Regions from separate parts of the Enterococcus sp. AAFC-DPL-6103 genome, predicted to be linked through region 1. Evidence: predicted binding sites of a transcription regulator. Region 1 holds the regulator's gene; each other region holds the start of a gene.
The links. Region 1 encodes NrdR, which represses ribonucleotide reductase genes. Its sites were predicted from a motif close to ACACNATATATNGTGT; they were not measured.
Positions count from the first base shown of each region.

Region 2: nrdD (anaerobic ribonucleoside-triphosphate reductase) is a predicted target of NrdR. The motif match lies at 1,925-1,940, and genes of this name have one in related genera.
Region 3: nrdH (glutaredoxin-like protein NrdH) is a predicted target of NrdR. The motif match lies at 1,380-1,395, and genes of this name have one in related genera.

Region 1 is NZ_CM177102.1:1,158,978-1,162,898, reverse strand. It holds gene dnaI (primosomal protein DnaI) at 1-529, opposite strand, end outside; gene AC4BC3_RS05670 (replication initiation and membrane attachment family protein) at 529-1,911, opposite strand; gene nrdR (transcriptional regulator NrdR) at 1,925-2,425, opposite strand; gene AC4BC3_RS05660 (CsbD family protein) at 2,694-3,026, opposite strand; gene coaE (dephospho-CoA kinase) at 3,228-3,845, opposite strand; gene mutM (DNA-formamidopyrimidine glycosylase) at 3,818-3,921, opposite strand, start outside.
Region 2 is NZ_CM177102.1:1,866,204-1,870,124, reverse strand. It holds gene nrdD (anaerobic ribonucleoside-triphosphate reductase) at 1-1,825, opposite strand, end outside; gene AC4BC3_RS08920 (ABC transporter ATP-binding protein) at 2,131-2,898, shown strand; gene AC4BC3_RS08915 (ABC transporter permease) at 2,888-3,921, shown strand, end outside.
Region 3 is NZ_CM177102.1:2,286,749-2,290,669, reverse strand. It holds gene nrdE (class 1b ribonucleoside-diphosphate reductase subunit alpha) at 1-949, opposite strand, end outside; gene nrdH (glutaredoxin-like protein NrdH) at 1,074-1,298, opposite strand; gene AC4BC3_RS10870 (FeoA family protein) at 1,707-2,180, shown strand; gene feoB (ferrous iron transport protein B) at 2,177-3,921, shown strand, end outside.

The sequences.
Region 1 (3,921 bases):
CACCTAATAAATACGTTTTACCAATTCCAAAGCTTCCAACTAAATATAGCCCTTTGTGGTAACCTTTAGGATCATTTGTGTATTGCTCCACAAAATTGAATGCTTCAAAAAAGGCATCACTACGGCCACTTGTTTGCTCAAATCCTTCAAATGTAGCCGTTTGTATATCTTTCGGCATATCCATTGCTTTCACACGACTACGGATTTCTTCTTGTTTTTGTCGAGCAATTAATGCTTCAGTCGGTACGTAGGTGACATCCACATAATGAAAGTTCAACACCAGTTTTGGCTCGTAGCCTGGTGCAATCATTGTTGGATCATTTTTCTGATATTTTCGCTTTTCTTGAACAAACTCATAAAGTTTTGCATAACTTTTTTCAATATCTGCTTGTGTTAAACGCTCTTGGTGTTCTGCCAAAAAAGCTTGAACATCTGAATCATTCAATACTTCTTGAATCATTTCGGCATACTTTTCTTGATAATTACGTTTGCTAATGATCTTTTTTAGCTCTCTTCCAACATCTTCCATTAGTTGTCACCCTCCTTTTTAGCAAGATATTCTTTAAAGCGACGATCAATTTCTGCTTGTTTTTCTTGACTGATTTTCTTCTCATCTTTTGGTTGATTTACCCAATCAGGTAATTTTTCTCGGCGCACATTTCGACGAGTATTTGAGTAGTTTCTCGTTTGCTTTTTCTCTGCGCTTTCTTGGCTTTTCTTTTTAATATGAGCAATAGCATCTTCCGCTGTCATGATTTTCTGTTGTGCCCATTCGTTAGCAATTGTGTTGACATAGTTTGTCCCTAAACTTGCTTGATTTTTGATGACCAATACGTAATTCAATAGCACATTGATGACACTACTTGGAAGCCCTGAGCGAGAAACAAGCTCTTGCATCAACCACGTTTCTGATTTAGATACATACCCATTTTTTTCTTTTTTGATTGACTCTAAATATTTCATTGGCGGAACACTTTGGGCCTCTTTGATTAACTGCACAGAGGCTGCAGACAGTTGTCCATGATTAGGCGCTGATTCCACCTTTTTGATTTCGGTGCTGTCTAGATTTTCTGCAGGTACCTTTAGCGTAGATGATTGACTCACAGGGTTTGCCAAAAAGATTTTTTGAAGTTCTTTCAAAGAAATTTTTTGCTCTGTGAAGTCGTACGCTTCAACGATTTTCTCACCTAAAGCTAAATCATCCAATCCATACAATTGTTGGTACATTTCGAGTTGTTTGATGGTTGGTTCATCTGGTTTGTCAATATGTTTTTTTTGCAACCAGTTTGTCAAAAAAGACCAGTCAATCGTGCTTTTTTCAGGTAACCGTTTCGTTATTGCTTGCTCAGTAAATGTTTCTTCCAGCTTCTCGATTTGCTGTTTGTCAGCGGCAAAGGATGCCTCGTTAAATTGGTACACTTCTAAAAATTTTTTAGTTTTTTTCTGATAGCCTTCTGTTGAAAGTTTTTTTGGTTCGAAATGTTTAACTAACTGATCAAAGCGACGTTGACCAACCTTTTCTAATAGTAAAAAACTTAAAACAGAATCCATAAAGAATTGTTTCACCGACATTGGTTCCAGTAATTCATACAGGAAACATGCACCTAGGCTAGGGTCTTCTTTATAATAAACATCTAATAAGCCAATTCCCTCAAGTTTTTTTCGTGCTTCGTAAAATTGAGGAATACCACAACCAAGACTACTCAATAAATCTGCGTGAAGTCCTTCTGGTCCTTGGCCAGTCTCTAAAGAAATTTCTGTCAAAAGAGTAAGATAAATACTAAGCGCTTCTCCACCAATCAAAGGTTGGTAAAGATAGAGCAACGCATTTCGATTTTCTTCTTTTAAAGGACTCCGCTTTCTTCCTTGGTAGATATTTTTTGGTTGAAGCTCTTTCCAAGCATTTTCCAAGGAAATGCCCCCTTTATTCTGTACTTTCGTCTTCGGTATCTTTAGAATTGTTATTTTCTTTTGCCTTCTCTACGATATCTTGCAACTCTTTTAAGAATACAGACATATCTTTAAATTGGCGATACACACTTGCAAAACGAATATAGGCAATTTCATCCAAATTTACAAGATCTTCCATGACATATTCCCCAATTAAATTGGTTGATACTTCGTTTTCGCCCAAACTTCGGACACGATTTTCTACATGGTTCACAATTTGCTCCATTTGCTCCATAGCAACTGGACGTTTTTCGGCTGAACGAATCAATCCTCTTAAAATCTTATCTCGATTAAACTCTTCACGCTCACCGTTTTTCTTGATAACTAGCAGTGGTGCAGCTTCGATTCTTTCAAATGTTGTAAAACGAAATGAGCAATTTTCACACTCACGTCGACGACGAATCGCCCGACCATCATCTGCTTGACGACTATCAATAACACGGGAATTATTATGTTGACATCTTGGACATCTCATTTAGTTCACCTCATGTATCATTTAAGTTTTATAAAAAGAACATTCTGCTCTTTCATAGTTAGTTGCATTATAACATGAAACTTTTATGTTAAGCGACTTTCTCAACTAAAAAGATGCAGTTTTCATCGGCCATAAAGCGTTTTTATCCATTCATCGCAAAAAAATGAGTTGTGACAAAAGTTTATCACAACTCATTTGACGATCAAAACGAAACTGTGAAAGATTTTCAACTGTTTCCTTTTGAAAACATGACTCATGTTTTCAAAAACTACAATTTTTCTTCAATACCAGTGTAATGTTTTAACCGTTGTTCTTCAATTTTTTGTTCATCAGGGATGTGTTCAGCGTCTGGGAGTGGCTTTTTTGTTCGATCAGTCATTTCTTTTTTTCGTTCTTGTGTCAGATCTTGTTGACGTGCTTCTTTTTCTGCTTGTTGATCATCTAGTTCAGCAATTCGTTCTTTATATTGGTCTGCTTTCTTTTTCCCAATCTCGGCTTGTACACGGCCTTCATTTTTTAATTCTTCTTTATCAAGTAACTCACCAATCTTTTCTTTGGCAGATCCGACAACTTTATCTTTTTGATTCTTGATATTTCCCATACAAATCCCTCCCCTTTTCTTATCTTTAGCATAACAAAAATGAACAAGATACTCAAAATATACGACTAATTGATCATTCTCATAGATGTAAAAATACTTGTTTCACGTCTTTGATGACTTGTAAGCAAAAAAAGCATTAAACTAAAAAGCAAAGCACTCCGTTTAGCTAACGAAGCACTTTGCTTTTGTATTTTTAATCTGTTATAAAGATTGTTGCTTTAGCCATGACTCGACTTGTTGGACTAATTCTTCTTTTGTTCGAGTATTATCAAACAAAATATCCGCTCGTTCTTTTTTCACTTCGATTGACCACTGCGTCTTTATTCGTTTTAATGCTTCAGTTTCTGTTAATTGATTTCGTTTCATCAATCGTTCAAGCTGAATCGCTTCTGTAGTATAAACAACTGCTACAGCATCCATGTAACGTTCATAGTGCCCTTCAAACAGTAAAGGAACATCAACAACAACTAAGGGATTCTGTCTTTTTTTCTCAGCAATTTGTTGTTTGATACGTCCACGGATAAACGGATTCAATACACGATTTAAGGTTTGCCGCGATTCATCGTTTGCAAATACGACAGTACCTAATTTTTTACGATTTAGTGTACCATCTTCATTCAAGATTTCTTTGCCAAATACTTCAACGATTGCCATCAAACCATCAGTTCCAGGTTCGACAACTTCTCTTGCCACTACGTCACCATCAATTACTGGAATCCCATGTTTTTTAAAAACTTCAGCTGCTGTACTTTTACCTGTTGCAATACTTCCAGTTAAACCTAAAACGAAACCTACTTTGGCAATTTTAGTTGCTGACATTTTGGACAATAGTGAGTCCCCCTTTGTGCAACTTTTATTTTGACAATTGGTGTTTGACAACGGACACATGGTTGGC
Region 2 (3,921 bases), 710 kb from region 1:
CAAAAGGTGTTGGATTTTTGCGAACATCATAATGGAAACTATTTGTGTAATATTCTTTATCTGTAATATTATCGACGAGACCAAATTTTTCCGTATCTAAACGACAGAAACGATCGGTCAAACTTTCACTTGGTGTTGAATAGACACTAAAGTGATAACCATATTCATCGCCCCAATGATCTGCATTGGCTTTTAACTTTTTAAGAATAGCTAAAGTGAATTCTTTTGCTTCCGGATTTGTTTCCCATTCGCCACCGTAAAAAGCAGAGGCTACTTCATACAATCCAATGTAGCCAAGGGACACAGTTGCCCGACGATTTTTAAAGAGTTCATCCACAGCATCTGTACGTGAAAGACGTTTACCGAAAGCCCCGTACATATATAGAATTGGCGCATTTGCAGGGATAGCTTCTTTACAACGTTCTACGCGATAAACCAAGGCATCCTTCATGATTTCAAGACGATCAGCTAATAGTTGCCAAAACTTTTCTTGACTTCCTTTTGCTTCCATTGCAATTCGAGGTAAGTTTAGCGTGACTACACCTAGATTCATGCGCCCCACATTGATTTCTGTTCCATTTTCGTCTTTCCATCCTTGTAAGAATGAGCGACAACCCATTGGGACTTTGAAACTACCTGTTAGTTCAACGATTTTGTCATAATTTAAAATATCTGGGTACATCCGTTTGGTTGCACATTCCAAAGCTAATTCTTTAATATCATAGTTTGGATCCGTTGGCGCAAGATTCACGCCAGCTTTGAGTGTAAAAATGAGTTTTGGAAAAATGGCTGTTCGTTTTTCGCTTCCAAGTCCATTGATTCGAATTTGTAAAATAGCCTTTTGAATTTCACGTTCAAACCAATTTTCACCAAGTCCAAAGCCAAGAGAGGTGAAAGGTGTTTGTCCATTAGAGGTAAACAAGGTATTGATTTCATATTCTAAACTTTGCATTGCATCAAAGATATCTTTTTTTGTTTTTGCTTTGGCGTAAGCTTCTTGTCGTTCTGTTGTTTCGACCCATTCTTGTGCATCTTTTAAATGTTTTTGATAATTTAATTCAGCAAATGGCGCAAGTAGTTCATCTGTGCGATCAGCCGAACAACCACCATACTGACTAGAAGCTACATTGGCGATGATTTGTGAGATTTGGGCAGTTGCTGTTTGAATCGATTTTGGTGATTCAACTTCAGCATTCCCAATTTTAAAACCATTATTTAACATGCCTTTAAAGTCAATCAAACAACAATTGGTCATTGGTGTATATGGATGATAGTCTAAATCATGATAATGGATATCGCCTTTTTGATGGGCATTGGCAATATGAGGAGGTAACATTTTCAAACCAATTGACTTACCAACGATTCCAGCAGTCAGATCACGTTGCGTATTAAAAACATTACTGTCTTTATTCGCATTTTCATTGACAACTGTTTGATCCTTGTTGATCAATTTTTCAATGGAAAAGTTGATATCAGTTGCTTTGCTACGTTCAAAATCACGTCGTGTACGATAACGGATATATTCTTCAGCAAGTTCATATTCATTTTTTTCAAGTAGAATGTGCTCAACGATATTTTGAACTTCATAGATTTTGACATTTTCAACAAAACGGCTCTTGATTTCGGCGACAACTAAGTCAACGATTGACTGAATCCGTTCATAGGCAAGGGGAGACAAAGAGCCATGAATTTTCTTCTCAGCTTTGACTAATGCTTCATTGATTTTTTGTTCATCAAAGTCGACGTGACGACCATCACGTTTAATGATTTTGATTGTGGGTGATTGTACTTCGTTGGCTGGCATTTCTTTATAGTTTACCTTCATCTTCTCAACTCCTACTAAATTCTTCTTGTCTATCATAAAACAAATTAATAAAACGGGCAACTATATGTAGGGGGTTATTTGATGTATAAACAAGTGAATATACCATATATGGTGTATATTCCTTTGTGAAAAAAAGTGAAAACGTGCAAACACAGGATTTATAAAATGAATAAAAAAAGCAAAAAAAAAATAAAAAAACATTTTTTTTACTCAAAGTGACAAAAACTAAAGAGAAAAAAACAAAAGACTATGCTACGATGCAAGTATAATAAAAGTAGTGAGGAATATTTTAGGAGGGCAAACATATGGAACGAATGATTGAGGTGAAGCATCTCAGTAAAATTTATGGAAATAAATTAGCGCCCGTCAAAGTACTAGACAATCTTTCTTTTACTGTGGACGAAGGAGAATTCGTAGGAATTATGGGTCCAAGTGGTGCAGGGAAAACAACTTTGATGAATATCTTATCGACGATCAGTTTGCCAACTATGGGAAGTGTCACGATTGAAGGAAAAGAAATCACTAAAATGAAGAGTAGTCAGCTTAGTGATTTTAGACGAAAGCAATTAGGTTTTATTTTTCAGGAGTTTAACTTAGTTGATACATTGAATGCCAAAGATAATATTTTATTGCCTTTAGCAGTGGAACGGATGCCAAAAGAAGAAATGGAGCGGCGTGTCTTACATGTTGCACAATTGCTAGACATTGAAGAAATCATGAAACGCTATCCAGATGAATTATCGGTCGGGCAACGTCAACGAATTGCGGCGGCACGTGCCTTAGTTGTTCATCCAAAAGTTATTTTTGCAGATGAACCAACAGGCTCACTTGATTCAAAGTCAGCAACAGAATTATTAAATTATTTAACATTGATGAATCAAAAAGAAAAGGCAACTGTGTTAATGGTAACTCATGATCCTTATACCGCAAGTTATTGTAATCGCATTTTATTTATCAAAGATGGTGTGATTTTTTCTGAAGTTGTTCGTCGCGGCTCGCGAAGTGAATTTTTTGAAAAAGTGATCGATATGCAAGCGACAATCGGGGGAGGTGGCAAGATCAATGCTTTATAAGTTGGCTGCCAGAAGTTTATTTAGACAGTCGCGGGGGTACTTGATTTATTTTTTTAGTCTGACTTTTTCAGTCATGATTTACTATTCTTTTAATTCGATGACGTACGATCAATCGTTAGTTCGCCGTGCGAGTCAAGACGGATCGATTGATGGTGCACTCGGTTTTGGAACGTTTATGATTACGTTGGTGTTACTATTTTTTGTTTATAGTGCGAATCGTTTTTTTCTAAATCGTCGTGAAAAAGAAATTGGTATCTATCAATTGTTTGGGGTAAGTAAGTTTCAAATTTCTTCGATCTATCTGATTGAGACGATGGTGATTGGTCTATTCTCTTGTGTGACAGGTATTTTGTTAGGGATTGTTTTTTCAAAACTTTTTCAAATGATTTTAGTTCGAATGATGCGAATGCAAATCGATAGTCCATTTTTTGTTGCTTGGTCGTCCATCGTTGATACATTGGTTGTATTTTTTCTGATTATTTTGATTGTATCGGTGCACTCTACTTGGAAAATTTGGCGTTACCCAATGATCCAAAGTTTTGGAAATGCAGAGCGAGTAGTTAGTAAAAAAATGCGTTTACGAACCAGACACCGTTTGCTGGGCATCATCGGATTGTTTCTATTGACAAGCGGTTATTTTGGCGCAATTCATTTTCGCGAGTATTTAACGTGGTTAGTAGAAAATGGTGCTCAGTTTGGCTTGATTTTTAGTTATCCATTTTTAATTTTTTTATTATGTGTGATTGGAACGTATCTCTTTTTCTGTTTTTCATTACGTTTCTTACTGAATAGTTTGAGCAAATGGAGGGTTGGTTACCGTGGAATCAATTTGTTGATGATTGGCAATACACAGATTCATTTGATGAAGGGGTGGCGAACAAGTTCCTTGATTACATTGATCTTAGGTGTTTCTTTAGCAACTATTGGTGGTGTAACTTCTTTAGCTACCTTAGTTATTCATACAACGGATATTGAGAATGCAACAGATTATCAATTGGACGCTCAGACAGCGGAGTTTATTGC
Region 3 (3,921 bases), 1.1 Mb from region 1:
AAAATGGAACGCCGTATTCTTTTTCTACACTATAAGGACTAAATAAATACATTTCTTCGTTTTTACGAGTCAATTCATAGAACTTATCTGGAACAACAACACCAAGAGAAAGTGTTTTGACACGGATTTTTTCATCAGCATTTTCTTTTTTGGCAGATAAAAAGGCAACGATATCTGGGTGGAAAACGTTCAAATAAACCACACCAGCACCTTGACGTTGACCTAATTGATTTGAATAACTAAAGCTATCTTCGAATAATTTCATGACAGGAACGACACCACTAGCTGCTCCTTCATATCCTTTGATAGGGGCACCTGCTTCACGTAAGTTGGAAAGAGTAATCCCTACACCGCCACCAATACGAGATAATTGTAGAGCGGAGTTGATTGATCGCCCAATTGAATTCATATCATCAGTCACTTGTGTTAAGAAACAAGAAACTAACTCGCCACGACGTTTACGCCCAGCATTTAAGAATGAAGGAGTTGCGGGTTGGTAACGTTGATGGATCATTTCATCTGCTAAAGCTAATGCAAGTGCTTCATCACCATTTGCAAAGTATAAAGCATTGAAAGCTACACGATCTTCATAAGATTCAAGATAAGCAGAGCCATCATTTGTTTTTAACGCATATTGAGAATAAAATTTATAAGCTGCCATAAATGACTTAAAGGTAAAGTGTTGGTCTGCCAAAAATTGGTACAACTTTTCAATAAATTTATCAGAATATAATTGGATAAATTCTGCTTCGATATATTGATTTTCAATCAGATAATCGATTTTTTCTTTGATTGTTGGAAATGTCATTGTATTTGGTTGCACATTTTCCTCAAAAAAAGCTGCAAGAGCTTCTTTATCCTTGTTCAAAGGAATTTGACCGTTAACTGGTCGGTTAATCTCGTTGTTTAACTTAAAGTAACTGACATCTTTTAAATTTTTAAGACTCATAAGTACGCCCAACCTTCTTTTCTTTTTGTTTAGTTTTGGAGAATCGTGCTTTAAAAAAGGATTTGGGGCTTTTGGTCGAGCCGTCAAATCCAAGTGTGCTACCTATTTTTAGTTGATAGACAAATTAGCTAGCTAATTTGCGTAATTGATCTGGACGAAAGCCAATAACTGTTTCAATTTCAGAAGTTGTCACAGGGACGCTTTGGAATCCTTGTTCTTTCAACCAATTGATTGCTTCTGGTTTTTCATCGATATTTACTTCTTCAAAATCAATTTTATTATCAGCTAAAAAGCGTTTGACCATTTTACATTGCATACAGTTGTTTTTAGAAAAAATTTTTACGTTCATTCTTTCTGCCTCCTCATAACATATTCCGTCGTTATCTATAATCAATAGTATAAAACTCTTAGTAAAAAAGTCAATTAAGAAACACTATATATTGTGTTGTGGAAACTGTGGAATACTAAGTTTTGTGTTTTTTGAAAAACAATTGAAAGCAAGCATCAGTAAGGAAAAAACCATAATCAAGTAAAAAAAAGCTGTGGATAACCGCTTAAAAAGAATTTTTTTCCATCAAATTAAAATAATTTATAACGAAAGTGTAATCTTTCACAATGATAATTGACTTTCTCAATTGATGGAGTTATTCTTGTTGAGAATGATTATCAATCGTTAATATGTTCAATAAAAATAAATAGAAACAAAAAGAATGAAATCATTTCCCTACATGATTTTTTTCACAAGAAAGGATTTCGGATGGAAACTTTAGCACAAGCAAAACAGAATTTAGTTTACCAAATTGTCAAAATCCAGACAAAAGAGTCTGTCAAAAATCATTTACAAAATTTAGGAATCATTCCAGGAACCAAAATTGTTGTTGTGAATTTTTCAGGGGAAAATGCAATTCTACTATTAAAGAACAATCGAATTGCAGTCAATCGAGAATTATTAGCGCAAATCATTGTGAAGAAGCCAGAATCATTAGCTGAAGCTTGGACATCCCTTGATCAACTAACTGTTGGTGAAAGTGCGACAGTGGTTGCTATTCATGGGCAAGGTGCAGTGAAACGACGTTTAATGGATATGGGTGTGACTAAAAATGTTCGAGTTGTGATTCGGAAGTTAGCACCATTGGGCGATCCACTCGAGATTACTTTACGCGGATATGAATTAACATTGCGAAAAAAAGAAGCTGAATTGATTCTTGTTCAAAAGGAGCAAAGTGAATGAGTATTGAAGTTGCGTTAGTTGGTAATCCTAACAGTGGGAAGACAAGTCTATTCAATGCGCTGACGGGAGCCAATCAATATGTTGGAAATTGGCCAGGAGTGACAGTCGAAAAAAAATCAGGTAGCCTGAAAAAACATCCAGCCATTCATATTCAAGATTTACCCGGTATTTATTCTCTCTCACCGTACACACCTGAAGAAATGGTTGCCAGAGAGTATTTGATTCATGAACGTCCAGATGTTGTGTTGAATATCGTAGATGCGACGAATCTGGAAAGAAACCTCTATCTAACTACGCAGTTACTTGATTTAGAAATTCCAGTGGTTGTCTGTTTAAACATGATGGATGTGGTCAAAAAAGAAGGAAAAACAATTAATCTGGAAAAATTGTCTTATGGTTTAGGTGTGCCAGTTATTCCGATGAGTGTTGTCAAAAACCAAGGACTTGAGCGTGTTTCAAAGTTGTTAACTACTCGAGAAACTTTTACCATACCAGAACCGTGCGAGTACGATCCGCGATTGGAAGCAGCATTAAATGAAATTGAAGATGTCTTGCATTTTGATTTCACAATGAAAAACCAACGTTGGTATGCCTTGAAGTACTTTGAACGAGAAACATTAGCTAGTTCTGAATTAGTGTTAACAACGCAACAAACAAAAGAAATTGAAGAGCTGATCCAGTTAACAGAAAAAATTTTTGCAGAAGAAAGCGAAACGATTCTCGTCAATGAAAGATATGAATTTATCACACAGCTAACAGCTTTGAGTATGGTAACGGTTGACTCCTTCCAATATTCGTTAAGCGACAAAATTGATCGAATCGTAACGAATCGTTGGTTGGCGTTACCAATCTTTGCGCTAGTGATGTGGTTTATCTATTATTTAGCCATTCAAACAATTGGAACGATGGGCACGGACTGGATCAATGATACATTCTTTGGCTCATGGGTACCGGAAACAGTTGGAAGCTGGTTACAGGCTGCTCAAGTCGCAGACTGGATGCAACAACTCATTTTGAATGGAATCATTGCTGGTGTTGGTGCAGTGTTAGGCTTTTTACCACAACTGATGGTTCTGTTTCTCTGTTTAAGTTTTCTTGAGGACTGCGGGTATATGGCACGCATTGCTTTTGTGATGGATCGTTTGTTCCGCAAGTTTGGCTTGTCAGGTAAGTCGTTCATCCCGATGTTGATTGCGACGGGGTGTGGTGTACCGGGCGTGATGGCGAGTCGGACGATTGAGAATGAACAAGATCGTCGTTTAACGATTATGGTTACGACTTTCATGCCTTGTTCCGCAAAACTACCAATCATTGCATTGATTGCAGGCGCTTTTTTCCCACATTCTTCTTGGGTAGCACCGTCTGCTTACTTTTTGGGAATGAGTGCCATTATTTTATCTGGGATTGCGTTGAAAAAGACACGCTTATTTGCTGGCGAAACAGCCCCATTTATTATGGAATTACCTATGTACCATTTTCCGCAGCTTCAAACGATTTTGCGACAAACGTATGATCGCTGTAAATCATTTGTGAAAAAAGCAGGAACGATTATTTTTGTTTCAAGTATTGCTGTTTGGTTTTTATCTTCTTATAATTTCCGTGGTCAGTCAGTAGCGGAAACCCACAGTATTTTAGCTGGACTGGGAAGAATCATTGCACCTATTTTCCACCCACTTGGCTGGGGAAATTGGCAAGGGGCCGTTGCAACGATTACTGGGTTAGTAGCAAAAGAAAATGTGAT